DNA from 4 places in the Streptomyces sp. NPDC054813 genome. Region 4 is predicted to be linked to each of the others. Evidence: riboswitches for the same ligand, from Rfam matches in the RefSeq annotation. Region 4 holds a riboswitch; each other region holds the start of a gene.

Region 1 (2,192 bases), on a different contig from region 4:
GGAACAAAGGGGGGCCCGATGAAGAACGGAAGAAGAGCGGGCCAAGAAGAAGACCGCGGTCCTCTCGCGAGAGGACCGCGCAAGGACCGCGGGAGGCCCGCGCAAGGACGGCAAAGAGAAACCCCGCCCCGGTGCGTACGGGGGAGAACGCACCGGAGCGGGGGCTCGTGGGGGACGGGGGTGACCCTCACGCGGTCTCCACTATGGGGACCACGGCTGTGCGGGCGCTGTGGTTCAGCTGGCGCCCTCGTATTGCTTCGGGCGCCTACTTCAGGTGCAGCAGCTGGCCCGGGTAGATGAAGTCGGCGTCGTCGACGATGTCCTTGTTCAGCTTGAACAGCGCCTGCCAGCCGCCCTTGACCTTGTGCTTCTCGGCGATGGAGCTGAGCGTGTCGCCCTTGACGACCTTGTACTCGCCGTCACCCTTCTTGACCTTCTTGCCGGTCGGGGTGGTGACGGTCTTCTTGGCGGCCGGACGCTCGGCGGAGCGGGAGGCGGCCTGGGTGTCGGTCGTACGGCTGCTCGTGCCGCTGTTCGCGGAGCTGGAGCCGGAGGAGGAGGAAGAGGAGGAGCTGGTGCTGCCGCCGGCGTAGGCGGCGCCGGACAGGCCCGTGCCGCAGACCGGCCAGGCGCCCTTGCCCTGCGCGGCGAGGACCTTCTCGGCGATCTCGATCTGCTGCGTCTTGGTGGCCTGGTTGGCCTGTGCGGCGTACTGCGTGCCGCCGTACGCGGCCCAGGTGGAGGCGGAGAACTGCAGACCGCCGTAGTAGCCGTTGCCGGTGTTGATGGCCCAGTTGCCACCGGACTCGCACTGGGCGACGGTGTCCCACTCGGAGGCGGTGGCGGCAGAGGCGGTGCCGGAGGCCATCAGCGGAGCGGCGATGGCGACACCGGTGACGCCGGCGAGCGCGGCGGCGCGGCTGGCCCTGGACGGACGACGGTGCTTGCCCTTGCCGGAAAACAGCATGGAGGATCCCCTCACCGACGCCTGCGAGGTGAGCTGTCGGGTTCGGGCCGGTTGAGTTGCCCGGCCGCACACCTCACGGTGCGCGGCTTCACCCCGAGCCGGACACGGCAGTCTCAACTACCGGTCCCGGCACTTACCTTGGGTCCCCCGCTCCTGCCTACGGCGCTTGACGCGACGACTGTTCCCGGGCAGCCGCTGGCAGGACTCGGCGTTGCGACGGCCGGGGCTCGTGGTGACGAGCGGCCTCGACCGTAAACAGGCGATCAGGTGAATTTCAAAGATGATCAGGGCTTCTGAGACTCATCCCACACTTTCACCAAACCGGACATTTAACTTCGAAGTAGGGCGGCCCGAAGCGCCAACTCCCGCTACTTTTCGTCCGTTTCGCTGCCGAGTTTCAGGGTCTGACCGGGGGCGATGTCGTTCGGGTCGGCACCGATGTCCGCCTTGTTCGCGGCGTAGAGCGCACGCCATCCGCCGTGGAGGTCAAGGGAGTCGGCGATGGAGGCGAGGGTGTCGCCGTCCCGGACGGTGTAGGTGCCGGCGTCCCGGGAGGCGTGACGGCCGGAAGAAGTCACACTCTGACCGTTTGTCACGCTTTCGTCCGCCGAGCCGCCGCGATGCTTGCCGCCGGTGCTGACGGCCCCCGTGTCGACCAGATCCCAAGAGCTGCCCGTCTGCCACGAATTGTCCGAGTCATCGGCTTCGGGCACGACGGGATTCTCGCTCGCCTTCGAGGCATCGGAGCCCTTAGATCCCGACTTGTCCGCCTTCGTGGAGTCGGCAGGGGTGCCTTTACCGGAGTCGTCACTCGCACTCGGGGACGGAGTGGCGGAGCCGGAGTCCGTGGCGCCCGAGGAATCCGACGAGGGGTCGGACGAGCCGGAATCCGATGAACCGGATGAATCTGAGGAACCAGACGAAGAGGTCGAATCCGACAATCCGGAGGACGAGTCGGCAGAGCCGGACGTGTCGCCCGATCCGTCGAGGCCCGTGTCGACGTTCACCGAGGCGTCGTCCGAGGAGAGCCCGGCGATCAGGGCGCAGGTCCGCCAGGGCTTGGTGCCCTGGTCGGCGAGGATCTTCTCGGCGACAGAAATCTGCTGCGAACGGCTCGCCTGGTCCGGCGTGGTGGCGTACTCCTGGCCGCCGTACTCGTCCCAGTCTTCCTGGGACATCTGCAGGCCGCCGTAGTAGCCGGTGCCGGCGTCCATGCTCCAGGAGC
Region 2 (2,192 bases), on a different contig from region 4:
GTCCTCACCGTGGTCACCGTCGCCGCCCTCGCCGCCGGCATCAACCGGGTGGTCCGCCTCGGCGACCAGCGCCTCGCCTCCGCCCGCGAGATCGCGGAGGCCGCCCAGCGGGCGGTGCTGCCCGAGCCCGCCGAGCGGATCGGCGGCTTCGAGATCGCCGCCCGCTACGAGGCGGCCCAGGAGGGCGCCTTCATCGGGGGCGACCTGTACGCCGTCCAGGACACCCCGTACGGTGTGCGGCTGGTCGTCGGCGACGTCCGTGGCAAGGGCATGGACGCGGTCGCCGCCGTAGCCGTGCTGATCGGCGCGTTCCGGGAGGCGGCCGAGCAGGAGGCCACGCTGGAGGCGGTGGCGGCGCGGCTGGAGCGGGCGCTGGCCCGCGAGGGTGTCCGGCGCGGTGGCGTCGACGCGTTCGAGGGGTTCACCACCGCCGTGCTCGCCGAACTCCGGCACGGCGACGGCACGGTCCGGGTCGTCAACCGCGGCCATCCGCCGCCCCTGCTGCTGTACGGCGACGGCAGGGTGAGCCCGGTACGGGTGCCCGAGGCCGCGCTGCCGCTGGGGATGGGCGAGTTGGGGGCCTGGCCGGACCGGGCCGCCGAGCACGCGTTCCCGAGCGGGGCCACGCTGCTGCTGCACACCGACGGCCTCTCCGAGGCGCGGGACGCGCACGGCCGGTTCTACGACCCCGAGCGGCGGCTGGCCGGCCGGGTCGGCACCGCCCCCGGCCCGCTGCTGGCCTGGCTCGCGGCCGAGGTGCGCCGGCACACCGGCGGCGGCATGACGGACGACATGGCGCTGCTCGCGGTACGGCGGCCCTGAGCGCGGGCACCGGCTGTACTGGGGATTGTGACCCTAGGTGCGCGGACGACCGCCCTCCGCATAACGTCTGAGACGCGTGTGACTCCTGAGCCGAACAGAATGCATGGTCAACTCGACCGTTTTTGGCCGTTCGTGGCAGGTAAGTCCACGCTTTGAAAGCTTAATGATCAAGGCGAACTGCTTGGAATCTGATAGCCGGGTCTATTAACGTTCGATAACGCAGCGCGGTCGTCCCAGCCGTCACCCGCGACGGCTCCGTGCGCACGCGCCGAATCCCGCAAGGGAACCGGGGAACCACCACCTTGGGGTGAATCGCACGGCTGCCGCCGGAAGAAATCGGCCGGTATACGCGCGTAGGAGACCTTCCCGCTCCGAACCCGTCAGCTAACCCGGTAGGCAGCGGAAGGAAAGGAGTGCGCCCGCGTGGCGTCCAACCGGCCTGCCCCGACAGCCCCGTTCGTGCCCAGCCAGCGTCAACCCGAGACCTACGGCTACGGCGGCTACCGCACCGACGAGGGCCCCTGGGAGGAGTGGAACCCCACCGAGGAGTCCCTCGCCCCGGTACGTGGCCGGCACCGGGTCGCCAAGCAGCGCGGCGGCGGGCTCGCCCGCAGCTCCACGGTCCTCGGCGTCGGCGTCATCGCCGCCGTCGGCGCGGGCGGCATGGCCAGCGCCAACACCGGCAAGCCGCCGGTCTCCATCTCGCTGCCCGACCTGCCGTCCTCCGTCGACTCCCTGCTCGGCCAGGGCAGCGGCCACCACGCCACCCAGACCGCCCTCAGCAGCGTCACCACGACGGCCGCCACCGACGCGGACTCCTCCTCCGACGCCGGTGAGGCGCTGCGCAGCCGGATCATCGCCCAGGCCGAGCAGCAGCAGACCCAGCTCGACGTCAAGGCCACCGCCAAGGCCGTGGCCGCCGCCGACAAGGCGGTCTCCGACGCGGAGGCCAAGGCGGAGAAGACGGCGGCAGCCAAGGCCGCCGACGCCAAGGAGCAGGCGCAGGCCGCCGAGAAGGCGCAGGCCGAGCAGAAGCGGCTCGCCGCGCTGGCCAAGCAGTACACGCTGCCGGTCGTCTCCTACACGATCACCGGCACCTTCGGGCAGGCCGGCTCCATGTGGGCCTCCGGCTACCACACCGGCCTCGACTTCGCCGCCCCCACCGGCACGCTGATCAAGGCCGTGCACAGCGGCACCGTCACGGAGGCCGGCTGGGCCGGCTCGTACGGCTACCGCACGATCATCACCCTGGACGACGGCACCGAGCTGTGGTTCTGCCACCAGTCCTCGATCGGCGTCAAGGTCGGCCAGAAGGTCGCCACCGGTGACGTCATCGGCCGGGTGGGCGCCACCGGCAACGTCACCGGCCC
Region 3 (2,192 bases), on a different contig from region 4:
GCCAGGGCGCCCAGGTGTACGACGCCGGCGCGGAGCGGCTGCTGTGGTCGGTCACCCTGGACCGGGAGCTGGCGGAGACCGCCCTCGGCAAGATCGAGGCCGAGGTCGGGCAGGTGTACGCGGCGGTCGACCAGGACGGCGTGGACGGGCTCACGCTCATCGAGCCGGGCTATCTGATGCCCCACCCCACGCTGCCCGCGCTGCGCGTCGACCGGCGCGACGACCTGTGGTGCGCGCCCATCAGCAAGGTGCTGCTGCGCCACCACACCCTGTCCGACGACGAGCTGGCGGCGACCGCGCGCGCGGTGGTGGGGTCGCTGGCGACGGTCACCATGTCGGGGCCGGGGACCGTCGAGCTCCAGCCGTGCGGGGTGACCAAGGCGACCGGGCTGGCGCTGGCCGCCGGCCATCTGGGGCTGAGCCCCGAACAGGCCGTCGCCTTCGGGGACATGCCCAACGACATCCCGATGTTCGACTGGGCGTCCTACGGGGTGGCCATGGCCAACGCACATCCCGAACTCAAGGCGGTGGCCGACGAGATCACCTTGTCGAACGAGGACGACGGCCTCGCAGTCGTCCTCGAAAGACTCTTCGACTGACGGCGCCGGTCAGTACGCGCCGTGCACGTTGTCCATCGAGCCGTACCGTGCGGCGGCGTAGTTGCAGGCGGCGGTGATGTTCGCGACCGGGTCGTAGATGTCGAACGACGTGCCGTCCACGTGGTAGGTCTTGAACGTCGGGTCGATCACCTGGAGCAGACCCTTGGACGGGATGCCGGCGGCCGCGTTGGAGTCCCAGAGGTTGATGGCCTGCGGGTTGCCGGACGACTCACGCATCACGTTGCGGTAGATGCCGTTGTAGCTGCCGGGGATGTTCTTCTCGGCCATGATCGCGAGCGACTCGCGGATCCAGCCGTCGAGGTTGTTCGGATACCCGGCGAGCGTCGTGGAGGCCGTCGAGGTGGTGGAAGTGGCGGCGGAGGCGGCGGTCGCCCCGATGAGCGGCAGGGCGAGAACGGCGGCGCCGGTACCCACGATGGCGAGCGTGCGGACAATGCGGTTACGGCGGGGACGGCGGTGCTGAACGGCAGCAGACATGTCGTAGTTCCTCTCCGTCGCCTGCGGGGTGAGCTGTCGGGTTCGGGCCCGGGGAGTGCCCGGTCGCGCCGCCCTGAGGCGAGGCGACTTCACCCCTAGCCGTTCCGGTACGACGTCGGTCGGTGACGTCGGTCGCCCGGTCCGGCGACTTACCTGGTTCCCCCGCTCCTGCCGTGCGAATGGACTCGTCGATGGGTCACGACGGGCGGTGGCAGGATTCGGCGTCCGCCCGGCGAGCCGGAACGTATGCGAGAGCAGATGTCCGGAACAAGTACCTGATGCACACAACACACCGATTGACCTTGATCTGAGTCGTATGGGGTGCTTGATCCTTTGCGATTGCCAAGCCTCAACTCGCCCACAGGGAAAGGGCAGAAAGGGTCGCCTTACCGCCTCTGTGGCACTCAGGGCCACGTGACCTACTTCACGAAACGGCAATTACGGCGAATCGGACAAGAGGGATTCGCGGAATCCGTTTTTCCGGGCATCGGTGGAAAAGCTCCTCGCTGCCATTCGTGTGGATTGCCCTGATTGAGGCGAGCGGAAGTGGCACGCGTCACAGGTAATTCAGGAGATTGTCCGAATTGCCTTATTGGGTGGAATTCCGGCTGGGCGTGGGTGCACGGACGAGCCCGACCGGGTGAGGGTCGGCGGCGGGGCCGTCCACCCGGTCCGTCTGGTTCATCCGGTCGGGCAAGTCTCCGGTCTCGCCCTCCCGAGAACTCCGTACGGTCCGGGTACGCGCGCGGGTGCGTGTGGTCAGGAGTACGCGCGCGTGCCGCTGATCGGGTGTCGCGGGGAGGCCGACACTCGGCGGCTCTGTCCCGCCCGGGCGTCTCGAAGGCGGCCGGTCGGCCCAATACCCCGGATCGTGCCGGGAGTTCGAACGCGACGGCTGTGCATGATGCCGGTCACGCCGGGGGCCGGGGCTGCGGGCTCGCCGACCCGGCTGTGGCAGGGCGCCCGTCCGCGCGCGCATGTCCTCCGTGAGGGCGGAACCTCCGCCGTACCGCGTGTCGTTGTCATGGCGGCCGTCCGTGGCTCGCGGGCCGCGGCGACCGCTTGAGCGGCTGGGGGACGAGAGTCGCCGTCCGG
Region 4 (2,192 bases):
ACGTGGAGACGATCTGCCTGGGGCAGGCCGGGGCGTCGGCCGCGGTGCTGCTCGCGGCGGGCACCCCGGGCAAGCGCTCCATGCTGCCGGGTGCGCGCGTGGTGCTCCAGCAGCCCTCGCTGCCGGAACCGGTACAGGGCCAGCCGAGTGATCTGGTCATCCGGGCGGCGGAGTTGGACCGGACCCGCGCGCTGCTCGAAGAGATGCTCGTCCGGCACACCGGGCGCACACCGGCCCAGGTACACCAGGACCTGGAGCGGGATCTGGTGCTGGACGCGCAGGCGGCGCTGGCGTACGGACTGGTGGACCGGATCGTGCCCAGCCGCCGGACCTCGCTCGGTCTGCCGGACGCGGGGTGAGCGGCCGATGCTGCCACCGGAGCTGCCGCCGCTGCCCGCGCTGACCCGCGCCGAGGGCGAGTTGATCGACCGTTATCTGGACGTGGTCGACCTGCTGGGCCGAATCAACCCGGCGCAGAACGAGGACACCTATCGTGGGCTGCGCGCCGCGCAGGCGCTGGTGCGCGCGGCGGCGGAGCTGCGCGACGCGCTAGCCCTGATGCATCGACGGGGCGAGACGGAGCTTCACGAGGACACGTTGGCACGGGCGTTGCGGGTACTCGACGGCGAGCGCCGGACCGCGCGCGTCGCACTCCCGCCCGACTGCGTACGGTGACGCCCGGCGAAGTCCGCAGCGACGCGTCCACCGGTCGGCCGGACCGGAGTTGAAACGACCCAAAGGGGTTACCGCCGTTCGGCGGAGGATGGCGTGGTTTTACCTGACCGCCGGGCCCGCTCAAGGTGCGTGCTCACAGGTGCCCGCGGAAGGCTTCGTTGCAGGTCCGGGGCTACGTCGGGCAGTTGACGAATAATCGAACACAGTGCTGTCCACCCGAACGGGTGGGTGGTGAGTAACCCCACAAATCCACGGTTGCGTTGGGATTTTCGGACACGGTTGCGTGAAGATCCCTGTCTGACGACAAGCCCCCGCCACAGCGGCGGGGCGATCCGGGCGGACGCCGAGTCCTGCCGCCGCCCGGATGCCCGGTCGACGGAAGTGCATCGGCAGGAGTGGAGGACCCAAGCACGACGGGTCGCCGGAACGGTCGCAGCATGACCGGGCCGTGCAGCCCTTGGGGTGAAGCCGTGGCAACGCGGCCGGGCAACTTCGCCAGCCCGAATCCGACAGGTCATCCTTCACAGGCGGCTGACGAAGGGTTGCGCATGACTGCGCTCAATCGTGTCCCGTCGCTGATGGCGCGGGCCGGCACGGCCTCGGCGCTCACCATCGCCGCCGTGGGCGGTTCCATCGTGATCCCGGGTGTCGCCTCCGACGCCTCGGCCGCCACGATAGGGACGAAAGCACTTCGGATCGCGGCCTCGAAGAAGGGCTCGCCCTACAGCTGGGGTGCCACCGGACCGAACCGGTTCGACTGCTCCGGGCTCACGCTGTACTCGTTCAAGAAGGCGGGCAAGAAGCTCCCGCGTACGGCGGCCCAGCAGTACAACAAGACCCGTCACATCTCGGCCGGCAACCGCAAGGCCGGGGACCTGGTCTTCTTCCACTCGGGTTCCAGCGTGTACCACGTCGGCATCTACGCCGGGAAGGGAAGGATCTGGCACGCCCCGAGGACCGGGGACGTGGTGAAGCTCCAGAAGATCTGGACGCGAAGCGTCTGGTACGGCCGGGTCAGCTGACCCGCTCAGCAGCACCCAGCGGCCGGCCGGCGGGAACTCGGGGCTACGGTTCCTGCTGGCCGGCGGCGGTGACCGTGCCGGCCGGGACTGCCCAGGGCAGTTCGATGAAGACGGTCTTGCCGCCCTCCCGGGTGGGGCGCACCCGGAGCTTGCCGCCGCACTCCGCGGTGAGCCAGCGGATGATGACCATGCCGCGCCCGTTGTCCTGCTGCACCGCGGCTGGGAGTCTCTTGGGGAACCGCGGATGGCTGTCCGTGACGCCGATGCGCAGCTGTTCGTCACGGACCAGGACGAGGGCCACCGTGAAGGTGGGTGACTGCCCGAAGGTGTGCTGCACCGCGTTGGTGGCGAGTTCGGAGACGATGAGACGGATGGTGTCCGCGGTCTCCGTCTCCGGTGGCAGCCCCCATTCCGCGAGGGTGCTCAGCACGTAGGAGCGGGCCGCGTAGACCGAGGCGGGATCGCTCGGCAGAGTGACGGATGCTTCCAGGTGGT

The links. A riboswitch is a leader RNA that binds a small molecule or an ion and turns the genes downstream of it on or off. The one in region 4 is predicted to bind cyclic di-AMP.
Region 1: it holds a riboswitch for cyclic di-AMP, as region 4 does, so the genes downstream of both, ACWGJB_RS20560 (transglycosylase family protein) here and ACWGJB_RS47970 (C40 family peptidase) in region 4, are expected to answer to the same signal.
Region 2: it holds a riboswitch for cyclic di-AMP, as region 4 does, so the genes downstream of both, ACWGJB_RS46170 (M23 family metallopeptidase) here and ACWGJB_RS47970 (C40 family peptidase) in region 4, are expected to answer to the same signal.
Region 3: it holds a riboswitch for cyclic di-AMP, as region 4 does, so the genes downstream of both, ACWGJB_RS06985 (transglycosylase SLT domain-containing protein) here and ACWGJB_RS47970 (C40 family peptidase) in region 4, are expected to answer to the same signal.

Annotation. Positions count from the first base shown of each region.
Region 1 covers NZ_JBSHAF010000009.1:272,575-274,766, reverse strand. Annotated here, with positions in the region: gene ACWGJB_RS20560 (transglycosylase family protein) at 266-967, opposite strand; cyclic di-AMP (ydaO/yuaA leader) riboswitch at 971-1,142, opposite strand; gene ACWGJB_RS20555 (transglycosylase family protein) at 1,336-2,192, opposite strand, start outside.
Region 2 covers NZ_JBSHAF010000040.1:21,901-24,092, reverse strand. Annotated here, with positions in the region: gene ACWGJB_RS46175 (PP2C family protein-serine/threonine phosphatase) at 1-822, shown strand, start outside; cyclic di-AMP (ydaO/yuaA leader) riboswitch at 1,079-1,236, shown strand; gene ACWGJB_RS46170 (M23 family metallopeptidase) at 1,246-2,192, shown strand, end outside.
Region 3 covers NZ_JBSHAF010000003.1:198,242-200,433, forward strand. Annotated here, with positions in the region: gene ACWGJB_RS06980 (HAD family hydrolase) at 1-599, shown strand, start outside; gene ACWGJB_RS06985 (transglycosylase SLT domain-containing protein) at 609-1,097, opposite strand; cyclic di-AMP (ydaO/yuaA leader) riboswitch at 1,101-1,298, opposite strand.
Region 4 covers NZ_JBSHAF010000046.1:28,429-30,620, forward strand. Annotated here, with positions in the region: gene ACWGJB_RS47960 (ATP-dependent Clp protease proteolytic subunit) at 1-359, shown strand, start outside; gene ACWGJB_RS47965 (hypothetical protein) at 367-675, shown strand; cyclic di-AMP (ydaO/yuaA leader) riboswitch at 1,048-1,220, shown strand; gene ACWGJB_RS47970 (C40 family peptidase) at 1,224-1,697, shown strand; gene ACWGJB_RS47975 (ATP-binding protein) at 1,741-2,192, opposite strand, start outside.